Regions from separate parts of the Mesorhizobium sp. 2RAF21 genome, predicted to be linked through region 1. Evidence: riboswitches for the same ligand, from Rfam matches in the RefSeq annotation. Region 1 holds a riboswitch; each other region holds the start of a gene.
The links. Region 1 has a riboswitch for cobalamin ahead of AB4136_RS16875 (CbtB domain-containing protein). Riboswitches for the same ligand answer to the same signal wherever they lie in the genome.
Positions count from the first base shown of each region.

Region 2: linked by a shared signal. The riboswitch ahead of bluB (5,6-dimethylbenzimidazole synthase) and the one ahead of AB4136_RS16875 (CbtB domain-containing protein) in region 1 are both predicted to bind cobalamin.
Region 3: linked by a shared signal. The riboswitch ahead of AB4136_RS12530 (TonB-dependent receptor domain-containing protein) and the one ahead of AB4136_RS16875 (CbtB domain-containing protein) in region 1 are both predicted to bind cobalamin.
Region 4: linked by a shared signal. The riboswitch ahead of AB4136_RS08340 (CbtB domain-containing protein) and the one ahead of AB4136_RS16875 (CbtB domain-containing protein) in region 1 are both predicted to bind cobalamin.

Region 1 is NZ_JBFRGM010000009.1:253,348-257,772, reverse strand. It holds gene AB4136_RS16895 (hypothetical protein) at 1-192, shown strand, start outside; gene AB4136_RS16890 (precorrin-3B C(17)-methyltransferase) at 156-920, opposite strand; gene AB4136_RS16885 (precorrin-2 C(20)-methyltransferase) at 917-1,642, opposite strand; gene AB4136_RS16880 (precorrin-8X methylmutase) at 1,639-2,277, opposite strand; cobalamin riboswitch at 2,508-2,710, opposite strand; cobalamin riboswitch at 2,782-2,980, shown strand; gene AB4136_RS16875 (CbtB domain-containing protein) at 3,014-3,187, shown strand; gene AB4136_RS16870 (CbtA family protein) at 3,203-3,979, shown strand; gene cobU (bifunctional adenosylcobinamide kinase/adenosylcobinamide-phosphate guanylyltransferase) at 3,972-4,425, shown strand, end outside.
Region 2 is NZ_JBFRGM010000007.1:84,302-88,726, reverse strand. It holds gene AB4136_RS13000 (MFS transporter) at 1-60, opposite strand, end outside; gene AB4136_RS12995 (MFS transporter) at 204-1,424, opposite strand; gene AB4136_RS12990 (TetR/AcrR family transcriptional regulator) at 1,569-2,180, shown strand; gene bluB (5,6-dimethylbenzimidazole synthase) at 2,184-2,912, opposite strand; cobalamin riboswitch at 2,959-3,141, opposite strand; gene AB4136_RS12980 (histone deacetylase family protein) at 3,262-4,188, shown strand; gene AB4136_RS12975 (exodeoxyribonuclease VII small subunit) at 4,192-4,425, shown strand, end outside.
Region 3 is NZ_JBFRGM010000006.1:318,305-322,729, reverse strand. It holds gene AB4136_RS12535 (PilZ domain-containing protein) at 207-500, shown strand; cobalamin riboswitch at 569-773, shown strand; gene AB4136_RS12530 (TonB-dependent receptor domain-containing protein) at 958-2,820, shown strand; gene AB4136_RS12525 (ABC transporter substrate-binding protein) at 2,841-3,728, shown strand; gene AB4136_RS12520 (FecCD family ABC transporter permease) at 3,725-4,425, shown strand, end outside.
Region 4 is NZ_JBFRGM010000004.1:189,713-194,137, reverse strand. It holds gene cbiB (adenosylcobinamide-phosphate synthase CbiB) at 1-195, shown strand, start outside; gene cobO (cob(I)yrinic acid a,c-diamide adenosyltransferase) at 415-1,029, opposite strand; gene cobU (bifunctional adenosylcobinamide kinase/adenosylcobinamide-phosphate guanylyltransferase) at 1,031-1,546, opposite strand; gene AB4136_RS08345 (CbtA family protein) at 1,539-2,312, opposite strand; gene AB4136_RS08340 (CbtB domain-containing protein) at 2,329-2,508, opposite strand; cobalamin riboswitch at 2,543-2,740, opposite strand; gene AB4136_RS08335 (MFS transporter) at 2,855-4,054, opposite strand; gene AB4136_RS08330 (DUF1624 domain-containing protein) at 4,346-4,425, shown strand, end outside.

The DNA.
Region 1 (4,425 bases):
GAACTGCCTAATGCCGAATATATCCTTGCGCGCAGTCCCTTCAGCGGCAGAGACCCGACCCGGGTGCTCGGCCTCCCGGTGGTCATGGTCACTCGACCCGAGGCTGCGGGCGGAGCGCGCGTCTTCAGCGTCGACGAGGTGTTGCGCGCCATGGATCATCTGCTCAGCATTCCCGCTGAACGCGGCGAATAGACCAGGGGCGGCAGACCGTCGCGTTCGATGATTCGCGTTTCGGCCGAACCTATGATGACACAGGTCGCCATGTCGGCCAGTGTTGCATCCGCTTCGCCAACCGGCATCACGGCAATGCGCTCGTCAGGCCGTCCCACCGCGCGCCCGAAGACTACCGGCGTTGTCGCAGGGAGGATTTCGCGCAGGATCTCGAACGCGTTTCCCAACTGCCAAGGGCGACCGCGGCTGATCGGGTTGTAGAGCGCGATGACGAAACCGGCAGTGGCCACGGCGCGCAACCGCGCTTCGATCACGTCCCAGGGTTTAAGATTGTCAGAAAGCGACATGGCGCAGAAATCATGGCCGAGCGGCGCGCCGATACGGGCGGCGACCGCGAGCATGGCGGTAACACCGGGCACGACGGAGACATCGATGCCGCGCCAGGCTTGCGGGCCGTGCTCGATCGCCTCGCAGACGGCGGCCGCCATGGCGAATACGCCTGCATCCCCTCCGGACACGACCGCAACGTGGCGACCGGACGCGGCCATTTCGAGCGCAGCGGAGGCGCGGGAGATTTCCTCGCGATTGTCTGAGGCATAGCGCGTCTGATGCGCACCGAGCTCGACGCGTTCGACATAGGGGCCGTAGCCGAACAGATCGGTTGCCTCGCCAACGGCCCCGCGTGCCTCGGGCGTAATCTGGTCCGGATTGCCTGGACCGAGGCCGACGACGACGAGCCTCCCGCTCATAGCTTTGCCGTCCAGCCAGGAACGAGCACCAGCGAGAAATAGGGCGCCTTATCGTCCGGCTTGTCCGCGAGCCGGACATTGGTCTTGTTCTCCATCGTGCCACGCTCGACATAAATCGCCCGGTCGAGCTTGCCTGCGGCCTGCAGGGCGCGGCGGATTTTCCCCAGATTGCGGCCGATCTTCATGATCACGGCAGCGTCGATGTGCCGCAGGCGCCGCGCGAGATCGGTTTCTGACAGGGTGCCCGGCAGGACGGTCAGGATGTCGTCGCCCTGCACGATCGGGACGCCGGCCTCCGACCAGCATCCCGACATGGCCGTGATGCCGGGAACGACTTCCGTCGGGTAGAGATGCGCCAGGCGAACATGAAGATGCATGTAGGAGCCGTAGAAGAGCGGATCGCCTTCGCTCAACACGGCGACGTTGCGGCCTGCGCTGAGATGGTCCGCGACCTCCTGCGCGGAGCGCTCGTAAAAATCGGTGATGGCCGAGCGGTAGTCGTCATGCGCCTTGTCGATCTCGGTGGTCACCGGATAGAGCAGTGGCAGTTCGATGACGCCGGGCTTGAGATGCGCCACCACGATGCGACGTGAATTGCTGTCGTTGCCGCGTTTTGCGAAATGCGCCACAACGTCGGCTTCAGCTAGTGCACGTATTGCCTTGAGCGTGAGCAGCTCGGGATCGCCCGGCCCGGTGCCGACGCCGGTCAGCTGCCCGCTCACAGCCCAGCCCTCGCCAGCGCATTGACCGTTGCCGCCGTCATTGCGCTGCCGCCCATTCGCCCACGAACAATAGCGAAAGGCATGCCGGAGCCGCCGTCCGCCAGGGCGTCCTTGGATTCGGCAGCACCAACGAAGCCGACTGGCATGCCTATGATGGCTGCCGGCCTCGGCGCACCGCCCGCGATCATGTCGAGCAGATAGAATAGCGCCGTTGGCGCATTGCCGATGGCGACGACCGAGCCTTCGAGGCGATCACGCCAGAGTTCCAGCGCGGTGGCGGATCGCGTATTGTGGAGCGTCCTGGCGAGGTCAGGCGTGCGCGAATCTCGCAGTGTACAGATGACCTCATTGGCGGCCGGCAGGCGCGCCCGCGTCACGCCGTGGGCGACCATTTCGGCATCACAGAAGATTGGCGCGCCGGATTTCAATGCGGACCGCGCTGTTTCCACGAATGTCGGCGAGAATTCGAAATGGCGTGCTGCATCGACCACGCCACAGGCATGGATCATGCGCACCGCGACATCTGCCTCGGCGTCCGAGAAGCGCGACAGGTCGGCTTCCGCGCGAATGATCGCGAAGGATTTATTGTAGATGGCGTCGCCATCGCGGATGTAATCGGAACCGGGGGCGCTCATCCTGCCGGTCGCTCGAAATTTCTGCTTTGTTGGGCGATGTATCGGGGCGGGAGCCGATCAGAACGCATTGCGTCGGTCATAAGCTGCGTCTCGGACGCGGAGCGTCGGGATGACGGCATGAATTGCACACGACAACGTTCATGTCGCTCGCCAGACGGCGGACGCGTCCATGGCGTCGGAAGACCGATCTTCAAAGTCCTGCTCCTTGCCCAGGGCACCCGCTGGGCGGTCGGAATAAATTGCCGACGGCAGGTCTCCTGGCTCCCGGATCATCGTCTCGCGCTGCCTTCCCGGACACCTCCAGTGGCGAATTGCGCGAAACTCTCCGGCTACAGTTGCGGGGACAGCTGCGGATGAACCTAAAGGCAGGCTTGCCGCATTCCCTCTTAGCCTTCCGCTTTAGGGCGGATGGACCGTCGACAGGCATTTAGTGCACGGCGCTCCTCGATGTCAACTGTACATCAACGCAGCGAAGATTATGTTTGCCGCATCCATGATTTCATCTATTGTGGTGGCGTTGGCGGTTCCATGTTAGGGACGCGATAGGGAATGTGGTGAGGATCGCGAGATCCAATTCCGCGGCTGCCCCCGCAACTGTAAGCGGCGAGCTTTCTCCGACATGCCACTGGGGCGAAGGTCCCGGGAAGGTGGAGCAGAGCCTTGACCCGCGAGCCAGGATACCTGCCGTTGACGCAACTGCAATCGAGTCCTCGGGTGGAGGGCGAAAGGATTAAACATGGCAACTTCAACTCTCGGTGCTTCCGTCTCAGTACAGGCGCGTCATCTTCAGTTCGCCTCGGCGGGTCTGCTCGGCCTCTTCCTCATCGGTTTCGTCGGCTTCTCTCACGTGGAAGCCGTTCACAATGCCGGACATGACTATCGCCATTCGATGGCGTTTCCCTGCCACTGACGAGGACCTGACATCATGAATCTGTTTCGCAGCGTCGTGTTCATCGCGGCGATCGCGGGGCTCGTGGCCGGCGTCGTTCTCGACTGCATGCAGGCCTTTGCCACCGTGCCGCTCATCCTGAAGGCGGAGGTCTACGAGCAGGCCGGTGGCGGCCATGAGCATGCCGCGGCAGCGCCAGCGGCCAACGCTACGGACACCAATGCCATGAGCAGCGTCGCACCGGCGCCGACCGAAGCGGTCGCTCCGGCTGAGGACGAAGGCTGGGCGCCGGCCGACGGCTTCGAGCGCTTCGCCTTCAGCGTGCTGGCCAACATCGTCACCGGCATCGGCTTCGCGCTGGTGCTGGTCGCGGTTTCCGAATTCGCAGGCGGCATCGGCAATTGGCGCCAGGGCGTGTTCTGGGGGCTGGCCGGTTTTGCCGTGTTCACGCTGGCGCCTGGTCTCGGCCTGCCGCCGGAACTGCCGGCGATGCCGGCGGCCGATCTCACCCAGCGCCAGATCTGGTGGTGGGCAACGGTGGCGGCAACCGCGGCCGGTCTTGGGCTGATCGCCTTCCGCAAATCGCTGCCGCTGGCGATTCTTGCCGTGGCCTTGATCGTGGCGCCGCATATTGTCGGCGCGCCGCAGCCCGACAGCTTCGAGACGCCGATCCCCGAAGATCTGCATCACCAGTTCGTGGTGGCGGTGACGGTGACCAATCTGGTGTTCTGGCTGGTGATTGGCGCCATCGTCGGCGTGGTGCGCGGACGCTTCACCGGCACGGCGACCAGCCTGCGCGACAGCTTTGCCTGATCGCAAAGGATTGACCTTCATCATCGGCGGTGCGCGCTCCGGAAAGAGCGCGCATGCCGAAAAACTGGTGACGGCCTATCCGTCTCCGTGGACCTATATCGCCACCGCTGAAGGCTATGACCAGGAGATGCGCGAGCGCATCGCGCTGCACCGCTCGCGGCGTGGCGAAGGCTGGGGGACCGTCGATGCGCCGCTCGACCTTGCCGGCGCGCTCGAGGCTCTGGCCGATGGACAGCCGGTGCTGGTCGACTGCCTGACGCTGTGGCTGACCAACCACATGCTGGCTGAACATGATCTTGACGCCGAATGCCGGCGGCTAGCCGATGTTCTGTCGCGGCCGCGCGGGCCGTGGTTCGTGGTGTCCAACGAGGTCGGCCAGGGTATCGTCCCGGACAATGCGCTCGCCCAGCGGTTCCGTGATGCCGCCGGCCGGCTCAACCAGCAGG
Region 2 (4,425 bases), on a different contig from region 1:
GGCCGCCGAAAACGCCCTGGCGCCGGGCGCCTTGAATATTTCGCTATAGGGATTGCGCATGCTGGCGACCTGCAAGGGGACGATATCTCAAAACCGATGCGAGCCGCCTCAATCGGCGGCCCGCTATGCCTGTCAATACCGAGCAGGCTTCGATACTGCCGCCATCTTCGCCGGTAAATGACCGGCGTTGGCTTGGGGCAGTCTTACTTCGCCGATTGTGGCACGGCCGATACCAGATTGCCCTCGTCTTCGCCGGCCAGTGCCTTCTGGCCGGCGAGCACTGTCACGAAGGCGATCATGCCTGCAACCACTGATACCCAGAACCCGTTCTGCGCGCCGTAATTGTCGACCACCCAGCCGGCCACGAAAGCACCGAGCGCCATGCCGATGCCGATGCCCGTCATCACCCAGGTGATGCCTTCGGTGAGCATGGCTTCTGGCACGCGGCGTTCGATGATGCCGAAGGCCATGATGAAGGTGGGCGAGATCGCCACGCCGCTGAAGAAGATGGCGATTGCCAGCAGCGGCACGGTGTTGGCGACCAGCAGCGGCAACGTGGTCAGGCTGATGATGGCGAGCGAAATGGCGAGCAGGCGTTGCTTCGGCGCCTGCAGGTTGAGCGCGCCGACGATCAGGCCGACGGCGAAGGAGCCCAGCGCATAGACGCCGATGACGAGGCTGGCAGCACCCGGTTGGCCGAGTTCCTTGGTGATGGCCACCGAACTCACCTCGGCGGTGGCGAAGATCGCGCCGACGAAGATGAGGGCGAAGGTGACGATGCGCACCGGCCAGAGCGCGATGGCCGAGCCGCCGCTGCCATGTTCGAGCGGCCTAACCTTCGGCTCGCTGGCGCGCTGCAGGATGAAGGCCGTCATGCCGAAGGCGAGGAACAATGTGCTGGCCAGCATGCCGGCTTCCGGGAACAGGGCGACGGAGAGGCCGACCGACAGCGAGGCGCCGGCAATGTAGACGAGCTCATCCGCCGCCGATTCGAAGGCGAAGGCGGTGTTGAGCTCAGGCCGGTCGCGGAAGATTTCGGTCCAGCGCGCCCGCACCATGGCCGGCACGCTGGGCATGGCGGCGGCCAGGAAGGCCGAGACGAACAGCGTCCAGGCCGGCCAGTCCTGGTTGGTGGCGACGAGAAGTGCTGCGAAGGCGATGATCGAGACGATCGTCGTCGGCACCGCGACGGCGGTCTGGCCCATGCGGTCGACCAGCCGCGATATCTGCGGCGCCAGGAAGGCGTTGGTGAAGGCGAAGGTGGCGGAAACGCCGCCGGCCAGCCAATATTCGCCGCGCGTCTGCGACAGCATGGCGACGATGCCGATGGGCGCCATGGCGATGGGCAGGCGGGCGATGAAGGCCGCGGCCGCAAAACCCTTGGTTCCCGGGGTTCGGAAGATTTCGCTGTAAGGATTGTGCATCGGAGCACTCCTGGATTTTCGAAGGGGTGCCACATACATACGTGGCGTATGCGAATGAGATAATTGCATACGTTGCGTATGTCAATTAATATGCGGTGCGTATGTGAAAAAATATACGCGACGTATGTGAAAAGGAACGACCAGATGAGGACCGCGCACAAACCTCGCAGCGAAATGATCGCCGAGACGCGCGCCAAGCTGATCGCGGCGGCGCGGCGCGCCTTCGCCACCGTCGGTTACGCCAACGCCTCGATGGACGACTTCACCGCCGAGGCGGGGCTGACCCGCGGCGCGCTCTATCATCACTTCGGCGACAAGAAGGGATTGCTGGAGGCCGTCATCGCCGAGCTCGACGCGGAGATGAACGAGCGGCTGTGCGTCATCTCGGCCCGGGCGACGGACCGCTGGCAGCGCTTCGTCGATGAGAATGTCGGCTATATCGAAATGGCGCTGGAGCCGGAAATCCAGCGCATCGTGCTGCGCGACGGTCCGGCAATCCTCGGCGACCCGTCGCAATGGCCCAATGCCAATGCCTGTATCACCTCGATAACCGGCAACCTCACCGCGCTGAAGGAGGAGGGCGTGGTCGGCGACATCGACCCGGAGGCGATGGCGCGCATCGTCAGCGGCGCCTCGCTTTACGCCGCACAGTGGATCGCCAACGCCGACGATCCGCATGAGACGTCGAAGAAGGCGGTCAAATCCTTTCGCGCGCTTCTGGAAGGGCTGCGCGTGCGCGACAATCAGGCTGCCTGACGGTTACCGGTCCGCGCCGGGTGCAACGCAGGCGGCCTTCAGCGCCTCCTCGCCGGCGCCGGCATAGGTCTCGCTCATGATGAGGTCGGCCAGCGGCAGCCGCGAGGCCCAGCCGCTGTGCTCCAGGTCCGGCCGCGCGGCGAACTCGCGGACATGGCCGACGCAGAGATAGGCGATGGGCACGACCGGCTCGGGAATGTCGAGCAGGCGCTTGAGCGCGTCGGCATCGAGAATGCTGACCCAGCCCACGCCGATGCCTTCCGCCCGCGCCGCCAGCCAGAAATTCTGCACGGCGCAGACCGTGCTGAAGAGATCCATCTGCGGATTGTGCCAGCGGCCGAGCGGCGAGCCCTCGCTGCGGCGCCGGTCGCAGGTGATGCAGAGGTTCAGCGCGCTTTCGCAGATGCCTTCCAGCTTGAGCTTGCGGTAGAGCGCCTGCCGCTCCCCGGCGATGTGTGGCAGTTCCTCGTTGCGCGCCGCGAGGAACAGGTCGCGCACCGCCTCGCGCCGGCCCATGTCGCGGACAACGACGAAGTTCCAGGGCTGCATGAAGCCGACCGAGGGTGCGTGATGCGCGGCCGTCAGAAGCCGCGCCAGCACGGCGTCGTCGATGGGGTCTGGGCGGAAATGGCTGCGCACGTCGCGGCGCGTGAAGATGGCGCGGTAGACGGCGTCGCGTTCGAAATCCTCGAACGAATTGTCGGGGGAGGCTGGAGTGCGGACGGCGTGCATCGCGTTTCCCTTGCGATCGGAACCATACCATCCGCCCGTCCATGCGGATGACCATTCCTGCCCGGCCGGTCTTCTGGCTTGGGTTCGTCCCGCTTGCGGCGCCTTCCCGTTCCGAAAAACAGTGGCCTTTGCCGAGCGGTCCCCCATACAGCGCTGGGCACGCCACGGATTTTCACCGTGTTCCCGATTCTCCCGCCTCGCAGCGGGCACCTGGCAGCGATGTCATCTTAGCGCATTGCCGGCGTAAGAACAGCCGGGAAGCCGACGCCAAATGACGCGCCGGGCATTTTCCCCAGCGCCATGCCGCTTGTCGCGTGGCCATCACGACCATTGCTGATAAGATAGGGCGATGACGACCCGCCTTTATTCGCATCCGATCTTTCTGGAGCACATCACGCCGCCCGGCCACCCGGAGCGGCCGGACCGGCTGCGCGCCATCGAGCGTGTGCTCGACGACGAGGCTTTCGCCGCGCTCGACCGGCGCGAGGCGCCATTGGGCGACGAGGCGACCATCCTCTATTGCCATCCGAGGGATTTCGTCGAACGCGTGCGCAAGGCGATCCCCGCGACCGGCCTTGCCCAGATCGACACCGACACCACTGCCAGCCCGAAGACCTGGCAGGCTGCGCTGACCGCGATCGGCGCTGCCAATGCGGCGGTGGACGATGTCTTCGCCGGCGATGCCGACAATGTCTTCGTGGCGGCGCGGCCGCCCGGCCACCATGCCGAAAAGACCACCGCCATGGGCTTCTGCCTGTTCAACACTGCCGCGATTGCCGCGCGTCACGCGCAGGAAAAGCATGGCGTCGAGCGTGTCGCCATCGTCGACTGGGACGTGCACCACGGCAACGGCACCCAGGACATTTTCTGGGACGATCCCTCGGTGCTCTACTGTTCGACGCATCAGATGCCGCTTTTCCCTGGCACCGGCGCCAAGAACGAGACCGGTGCCGGCAACATCGTCAACGCGCCGCTGGCGCCAGCCACCGGCAGCGATGTCTTCCGGGAGGCGTTCCGCACCCGTGTCTTGCCGGCGATCGACGCCTTCGCGCCGGATCTCGTCATCATCTCGGCCGGCTTCGACGCGCATCATCGCGACCCGCTGGCCGAGATCAACCTGACCGAGGACGATTTCGACTGGGCGACCGGGCAGCTGATGGACAGCGCCCGCCGCCACAGCGCAAACAGGCTGGTCAGCCTGCTCGAAGGCGGCTACGACCTGCACGGATTGGCATTTTCGGTCGCAGCGCATGTCGGCCGCCTGATGAAAGGATAAGGGATGGCCGCGGAAGCGAATGAAGACGTCAAGGCGATGAGCTTCGAACAGGCGCTGGATGCGCTGGAGAAGATCGTCGACGATCTGGAGCGCGGCGACGTGCCGCTCGACCAGTCGATCCGCATCTACGAGCGCGGCGAGGCGCTGAAGGCGCATTGCGACCGCCTGCTCAAGGCGGCCGAGGACAAGGTGGAGAAGATCAGGCTCGCCCGCGACGGCAAGCCGGTCGGCACGGAG
Region 3 (4,425 bases), on a different contig from region 1:
CGCTACGCCACCCGCCGCCTGCCGCACAGACCGGTGCGAAAGTCCTGAAAACGACACGGTCCCGATTCATCAATTCGATACCCCGATCGGAGATTGCTGTTGGCCGCGACACCGCGGCAATTGTCTATTGTCGGTGTTCATGGTTACCTGCACGGGTTCTAATTGAGACGCGCCGCAGCCCGATGGCGCCGGGTGATGAGACGGTCATGTCCGAACAGGAAACGGAACATCGCGAGCGCGAGCACCGGCAACGCGTGCTCAAGGGCGCCACAATCATCACCAGTATCCACACATCGGAAATCCCCTGCGTCATCCGCAACCAGCATGCCAACGGTGCCGAACTGAAGGTGGCCGCCGACGTCGTCGTGCCCGAACGCTTCAGCCTCTACGTGCCTGTGGATGGCATCGCCTATGAAGCGGTGCTGCGCTGGCGCCGCAACGACCGCGTCGGCGTGCAATTCGTCGGCCAGGGTCCGAAACCGCGCCTCCACTACGGCTGAGGTCGCGGCATCGCTGCCATCGCGGCATTCGTTCGCCGGCCCGGTTGACGCGTCGGGCAGCCATGGCTAGCTTCCGAATCGGAATTGGTTCCGCCGCGAGGCGGATGAAAAGGGAACACGGTGAGGCCGAGCAATCGGACGAAGCCGCGACTGCCCCCGCAACTGTAACCGTTGAGCCTTCTTCCACGATGCCACTGGCGCTGACGCGACCGGGAAGGCGGAAGAGAGCGATGACACGGAAGTCAGGAGACCTGCCTGTTCCGGTCACCCATGCTTGATCACGGGGTGTGATCAGGCGCGGTCTTCCGTGGCGGTGACACGACAAAGTGTTGCCGCGTGCCGGAACGGCCGAGAGGTGAAATGCGACCCGTCGCAAATCCTCGCATCGCCACATCCGTCTGCGGTTCGCGATGAACCTTGCGGCGCCGTTGCGCCGTCGATCCTTTTGGGGGCGGAAGTGACAAAGACTGTTTTCCTGGTTGGTGCCGCGGCGCTGGCTTCGACGAACCATGCCGGCGCGCAGGACAATAATGACCGCGGCGACGTCACGATGCTCGACCGCATCGTGGTCACCACACCGCTGAGACGCGAAACCACGCTGGAGCGCTCGACCTCCTCGGTGACGGTGATCGACGCCAAGAGCATCGAACGCTCGGCCGCGCCCGATCTGCCCTCGCTGCTGAAAGCCTATACAGGCGTTTCCATCATCACCTATGGAGGTCAGGGTGCCGGCGCCAATCTTTATCTGCGTGGCATGTCGGCCAGCCAGACGCTGGTGCTGGTCAATGGCGTCCGCGCCAGTTCCGTCACCACCGGCACCGCCTCGCTCGGCAACATTCCGCTCGACTCGATCGAACGCATCGAAATCGCCAAGGGCGCGCATTCGGCGCAATACGGCTCCGACGCCATGGGCGGTGTCGTCAACATCATCACCAAGCAGGGCGGCCCCTGCGCCGACGGCCGCGACAGTTGCGCCTCCATCACCACCGGCGTCAGCCATCCCTGGGGCGGAACCCTGTCCGGCAACGTACGCGGTCACAACGCGAGCGGCGTCGACTATTCATTCGGTGGCAGCGTGATCGGCACGCGCGGCTATGATTTCACCATGCCGACTGCCTGGGGCCACGAGCCGGACGATGACGGCTTCCTGTTGGGGTCGGTAAACGCCTCGCTGTCGAAGCAGTTCGACTGGGGCCGAATCTATGGCGATGCGCTGGTTGCCCGCAGTCGCGGCCAGTACGACGCCTCCTATCCCGGCGCCAACGAGGTCGACACGACAAGCTTCGTCGGCAAACTTGGTACCGAGATCAAGCATGGCGCGGACTGGTCCTCGACCGTCGAACTGTCGAGCTCCGTCGACCGCTCCCGCAATTTCCGCGACGGCGTCGCCGGCGACAGCCGCTTCAACTCCAGCCGCTACGGCATCTTCGCCTCGACCCAGAAGGGTTTCGACACCGGCGCCATGTCGCATGTGCTGACCAGCGGCGTAGAGGCCTATCGCGAACAGGTGGATTCCACCGTCAAATTCGACGTGACCGCGCGTACGCTGGCGGCGGTGTTCAGCCAATACTCGCTATCATACGACGCGCTGACGATCGACAGCGGCATCCGCTATGACCACAACGGCCAATTTGGCGGCGCCACCACCTACAATGTCGGCGCGAGCTATGAAATCCTGCCCGACGTCACGTTGCGCTCATCCTATGCCACCGGCTTCAGGGCACCGAGCTTCAACGAGCTTTATTATCCGGGCTATTCCAACCCGGACCTCAAGCCGGAAAAATCCAAATCCTACGAAGTCGGGCTAAACTGGCGGGCGGGCGCCGACACCAGTCTCGACCTCGCCTTCTACCAGACCTGGCTGGCCGACGCGATCGCGTCCAATCCGCCGACTTATCGGCCCTTCAACGTGGCCAAGGCCCGCATCACCGGTTTCGAGGCGGCGCTCGACCACCGCTTCAACACTGAATGGGCCGGAAAGGTGACTGTCGATGTGCGCGAACCGCTCAACCAAGACAACGGCAAATACATCCCCTATCGCGACCGGTTCAAGGCGACGGCCGAGATCACCTATAGCCCGACCGAACAGCTCGATCTGACCGCCCGTCTGCTCTACGGCGCGGCGCGCTATGCCAACGCGGCCAACACGGTGAAACTGCCGGACTATGTGACGATGGACTTCACCGCGCTCTATGCGCTCGACGCCCGTTCGCAGGTGAAGTTCGCGGTCGAGAACCTGTTCGACGCCGAATATTCGACGGTGACGGATTATCGCGCGCCCGGCCGGACTTTCAATCTGAGCTTCACCCGGACATTCTGACGGTGAACGAGGACAAGGCGATGGCACCAGACAGCACAAGCCACACCGGCTGGATCGACCGTGCCGCCGCCTTTGCACTGACAGCGGGCCTTGCCCTCGTCGCGTTTGCCGGCGCGGCGCGCGCCGGCGAGGCGCCGCGACGCGTCGTCTCGACGAATGTCTGCACCGACCAGATGGCAATGCTGTTGGCCGCCGACGGCCAGCTTCATTCCGTTTCCTATCTTGCCGCCGATCCCAACACCTCGGTGCTGGTGGACGAAGCACAGCGCTTCGCGATCAATCACGGATTGGCCGAGGAAGTGTTCCTGATGCAGCCGGACCTCGTTCTTGCCGGCAGCTATACGACGCGAGCGACGGTCGGCCTGCTCAGGAGGCTCGGTATCCGCGTTGAGGAATTCGCGCCCGAAACCTCCTTCGACGACGTCAAGGCGGGCCTCAGGCGGATGGGCGACATGCTCGGCCGCCGCAACCGCGCCGAGGCGCTGGTGGCCGAGCTCGACCGCAAGCTGGCCGAGGCCAGGGCCAAGGCGCATCCCGACATCACCGTCGCTACCTATTACGCCAATGCCTACACCTCCGGCGCCGGCACCCTGGTCGACGCGGTGGTAACCGCGTCGGGCCTGACCAATCTCGCCACCAGGCTTGGCATGTCCGGAACCCAGCAATTGCCGCTGGAGTTGCTGGTCATGGCCAGGCCGGACATGCTGGTCGACAGCGAGGCGCGCTACGCCGCGCCGGCCCTTGCCCAGCAGACCTTTGTCCACCCCGCCTACAGAACGCTGGCGGCGGAAACCGGCAGCATTTCCGTGCCGGCCAGATACACGATCTGCGGCACCCCGTTCACGGCGGAGGCAGTGCAATTGCTTGTCGAGGCGGCCAGCGATCATTCGGGAGCCGAAAAGCCATGAGTGAAACGACCCGCTACCGCGCCCTGCTCGCGGCGCTGACAGTCCTGGTCGTGCTGCTGTTCATGCTGTCGCTGACGGTCGGTCCGGCAGCCATCGCCTTCGGCGACAGCATGCGCGCGCTGTTCTCCGACAAGGCGGACGAAATCGTACTCATCATGCGCGAGATCCGGCTGCCGCGCGCGCTCCTCGGCTTGATGGTCGGCGCCACGCTCGGCCTTTCGGGCGCGGCCCTGCAAGGCTATCTGCGCAACCCGTTGGCTGAACCCGGCCTGATCGGCGTCAGCGCCTCGGCCTCGCTCGGCGCCGTGCTCGCCATCTATTCCGGCCTGACGATGCTGTTTCCCTTCGCCTTGCCACTGGCAGCGCTCGCGGGGGCGATGGTCGCCGTCATCGTCGTGCAGGCGCTCGCCGGAGGGCGCGGCAGCACGCTTACCATCATCCTGGCCGGCGTCGCCGTCTCCAGCCTCGCCGGGGCCATGACCTCGCTGGCGCTCAACCTGTCGCCCAATCCCTTCGCGGCGTTGGAGATCATGTTCTGGATGCTCGGCTCGCTCACCGACCGTTCGATGACCCATGTCTGGCTGGCGGCGCCGTTCATGCTTGCCGGCTGGGCGGTGCTGCTGACACTCGGCCGCGCGCTCGACGCCTTGACGCTCGGCAGCGACACCGCGGCCTCGCTGGGCATCGACATACGCCG
Region 4 (4,425 bases), on a different contig from region 1:
ATGGCAGGTGCGCTGGGTCTGGCGCTCGCCGGTCCACGCTCCTATGGCGGCGTGCTGGTCGAAGGCCGCCATATGGGCGAAGGCGGCCGCACCGCCGTCACCAGCGCTGACATCCGCCAAGCGCTCCGGCTCTATTGGGCGGCCGACATGCTGCTGATCGCGCTGTTCGGGGTGGTGGCGCTGGTGCTGTGGTAGGCGACGGCGGTCTTCCTTCTCCCCTTGTGGGAGAAGGTGGCCGAGCCGAAGGCGAGGTCGGATGAGGGGTGTTGGCCGGAGCGCAACTTACCCAAACCAGGATAGCGCCGAAGCAATTCTATTCTCGCGCCGTCTCGTTTCTTCCAACACCCCTCATCCGTCTCGGCGCTACGCGCCGATCCACCTTCTCCCTCAGGGGGAGAAGGGAAGTAAAGGTGCCTAAAACTCGATGCCCTGCTGCGCCTTCACGCCGGCGGAAAAGTGGTGCTTGGTGGCGCCCATTTCGGTGACGAGGTCGGCGGCTTCGACCAGCGACGGCTTGGCGTTGCGGCCGGTGACGACGACATGCAGCCCCTCGCGCCGGCCCTTCAGCGCCGCCACGACACGGTCGAGGTCGAGATAATCGTAGCGCAGCGCGATGTTCAATTCGTCCAGCACCAAGAGGCTGATCGACGGGTCGACCATCAGTTCCTCGACCTTGACCCAGGCGGCTTGCGCCGCCGCGACGTCGCGCTTCAGGTCCTGCGTTTCCCAGGTAAAACCCTCGCCCATCGAATGCCACACGACGCGCTCGCCGAAAGCCGCGAAGGCCTCGCGCTCGCCGGTGTGCCATTTGCCCTTGATGAACTGCACAACGCCGACGCGCCGGCCGTAACCCAGCATGCGCAGCGCCAGGCCGAAGGCGGCGGTGGTCTTGCCCTTGCCGGGCCCCGTGTTGACGATCAGCAGGCCTTTTTCGATTGTCTTTGCCGCCACCTCGGCGTCCTGCACGGCCTTGCGCTTGGCCATCTTGGCGCGATGGCGCTCGGCTTCCGCCTCGTCGATCCCGGTCATGTCATTTCACCTTGAGCGGCAGGCCGGCAACCGTCAGCACCACTTCACTGGCGACCGAGGCGACCTGCTGGTTGAGACGCCCGGCGGCGTCGCGAAAACGGCGGGCCAGCGCATTGTCGGGCACGATGCCCAGGCCCACCTCGTTGGAAACCACGAACCATGGGCCGCGCGGTTTGGCGAGCGTGGCGACAAGGCGCGCGCATTCGGCCTCGACATCGTGTTCGGCCAGCATGTGGTTGGTGAGCCAGAGCGTCAGGCAATCGACCAGCACCGGCCGCCCCGACGGCAAACTCGTGAGCGCGCCGACAAGGTCGAGCGGCGCATCGAGCGTTTCCCACCCTTCGCCACGGCGGGCGCGGTGATGGGCGATGCGCTCGCGCATCTCCTCGTCATAGGCTTGTGCGGTGGCAATGTAGGTCCACGGCGCCGGCAGCGCTGTAATGAGTTTTTCGGCATGCGCGCTCTTGCCCGAGCGCGCACCGCCGATGATGAAGCAAACGCTTTGCCGATCAGGCAAAGCTGTCGCGAAGGTTCGACGCCTGCCCGGTGAAGCGACCGCGCACGATGCCGACGACGGCGCCGAGCACCAGCCAGAACACCAGATTGGTGATGGTGACCGCCACCACGAACTGGTGGTGCAGGCCTTCCGGGATCGGCGTGTCGTAGCTTGCCGGCTGCGGCGCGCCGACGATGTGCGGCGCGACGATCAGCGCGACCGCCAGGATCGTCAGCGGCAGCGAGCGGCGGAAGGCGATCAGCGCCAGGCCGATCGCCGTTGCCACCACCGTTGCCACCCACCAGATCTGCCGGGGCAGAAGGTCGGCGGCGGGCATGGCCGGCAGTTCCGGCGGCAGGCCGAGGCCCGGCGCCAGCGTGAAGACGGCAAAGCCGGCCAGACCCCAGAACACGCCCTGGCGCCAGTTGCCGATGCCGCCGGCGAATTCCGAGAAGGCGACAAGGATCAGCGCGAAGCCGATGCCGGTGACGATATTGGAGACCACGTTGAAGGAGAAGCGCTCGGCGCCATCGGCGGGCGCCCAGCCTTCCTCTTCGGCCGGAGCGGCGGCGGCCGGGGCCGGCGTGCTCATGGCGGTGGTGGCCGCGCCGGCATCAGCCGCGGGAGCAGCCGGCGCCGGATGCTCGTGACCGCCGCCGGCCTGTTCATAGACCTCGGCCTTCAGGATCAGCGGAACGGTGGCATAGGCCTGCAGGCAGGCGAGCACGATGCCGGCCAATAGCCCAGCGATCGCCGCGACGAACACGACGTTGCGAAAAACAGACATGGTGGGTTCCCCCTGGTTAGTGGCAGGGGAACGCCATCGAGTGGCGTGCATCGTGGGCGGCGTTGTGCACGGCCTCGATATGCGAGAAGCCAGTGAAGCCGACGATGAAAATGCCGAGCAGGCCGGCCAGCGCCAGTTGCAGGAAGCGCGACTGCGAGGAGGTCGAGGCGCCGAGGGAAATGGTTGCGGTATTCATGGTCTGTCCTTTCGCCCTCCACCCGAGGGCATTGCCATCATTGCTGTCGCCGGCAGGTCTCCTGGCTTGCGGATCTGCGCCCTTCTCCACCTTCCCGAGGCGAACCTCAGTGGCATTGGAGAGGACTACCGCTCACAGTTGCGGGGGCAGCCACGGTTTCGGACGGACATTTTCTTCCCTCCCCACCGTATTCCCTCTTGGTCCCGAAGGGACCGACGACATCGTGGACTATAGGGAGAATTGCGCCGCCCGGCAAACCAAATTCCGCCATCGGTGGATGCAGAAGCGTCATCGTGCGGACCGGGCGCCATCCCTTCTCCCCTTGCGGGAGAAGGAAAGGCGCTCGCTACATCGACTTCGGCAGGTAGCGCCAGGTGACAAGGCCGCAGACGGCGGCGAGGCAGCCAAGCGTGGCGAAGACCGAGCCCAGCCCGAAAAAGGCCAGCACCACGGAATAGACCAGCGGCGGCGTCAGCTCCGAAAAGTCGAGATAGGTGCGGTAGACGGCCGCCATCTGCGGACGCTCATAGGTGCGCACCGAGCGCATGAAGGCGGTGGAACCGATGGCATCCAATGCGATGGTGAACAGGGCGCCGACCAGCAACAGGCCGGCAGTGGCGAGCGGCACGAGTTCGCCGATGGCGCCGGCCAGCCAAAGCGATATCGCCATCCCGGCAAAGGCGAGCGTCATCACGTTGCGGGCGCCGTAGCGTTTGCCCGCCCTGCCCCAGAAGATCGCCAGGAACAGCATCGCGTTGCCGGCCGAAACCAGCAGACCGCCAGCCAGCTTGCCCTGGCCGGTGATGACCATGAACAAGGGACCGTAGACGAAGAAGGTGGTCCAGTAGCAGGAGCGGCCGAAGGCGATCAGCCAGGCGAGCCTCAGCCGGGGCTGGCGCACGAAGCGGCCGATATTGGCGAGCGGATTGATGGGTCGGCTCTTGCCCGGCACGATCATCGGGTTGTCGCCCAGCCGGTAGTACCAGAACAGCGCCAGCAGGCAGAGCGCGAACACCGCGACCGCGCCATGCGCGGCATAGATGCCGTAATGCGTGTAGAGGAAAATGCCGAGCGTCGGACCGGTGGTCCAGGCGATCATCGACCACGCCATGCGCAGCGACTCGGCCTGCATCAGGTCCGCCTTGCGGATATGATCCATGATGTAGAGGTTGAGCGTGATCGACAGCGCGCTCGCCCCCATCACCCGGCACAGCATGCCGAAGATCTGCCCCGGCAAGGAATGGGTGACGAAAAACAGCGAGCCGATGGCGAGCAAAAGCGCGCCGGCGGTGTAGACCCAGCGGCGCGCGAAGCGGTGGATCAGCATCGGCATGAACAGCGTCGCCGACAGGCCGAGCAACGAGACGATGGTGTAGAGGATCGACACCGTCTGCTCGTTCTTCAGGATCTCGTAGGCCTGGATGGGAATGACCGAGGCGATCGTCGCCCGGGCGCAGGATTCGATCGAATAGAGCGAAGCGAAGGTGCGCGCATCCGCCGGCGGTACGGCCGGTAGCCAGATGGGATGGCGGACATGCGTGGACATGAATTCTCGAATTCGCGACTCGTGAAGGAAATCTGCGTCGGCGACGCTCAGGCCAGTAGCAGGAAACCGACGCACTCGTGCCCGATTGCGAAGCCGGCCAACGGGTTTGCGCGATTTGGCACAATGAGGTCTTGCACCGCCTCGTTCCTTGCAGCCCACTCACCCGTCTCGGCGCTGCGCCGAGCCACCTTCTCCCGCGAGGAGGAGAAGGGAAAGCCCTCGCCTCGCCATTCTTGTTTCACCCGCATCCATGCTAGGCATGGCCCAGTCGCAATTTCAGAATCCCGCCGCATGAGCCTCGAAACCTCGACCTCCCCCTCCCGTCGCATTCCGCTGATCGACGTCCTGCGCGGCGTGGCCTTGCTGGCGAT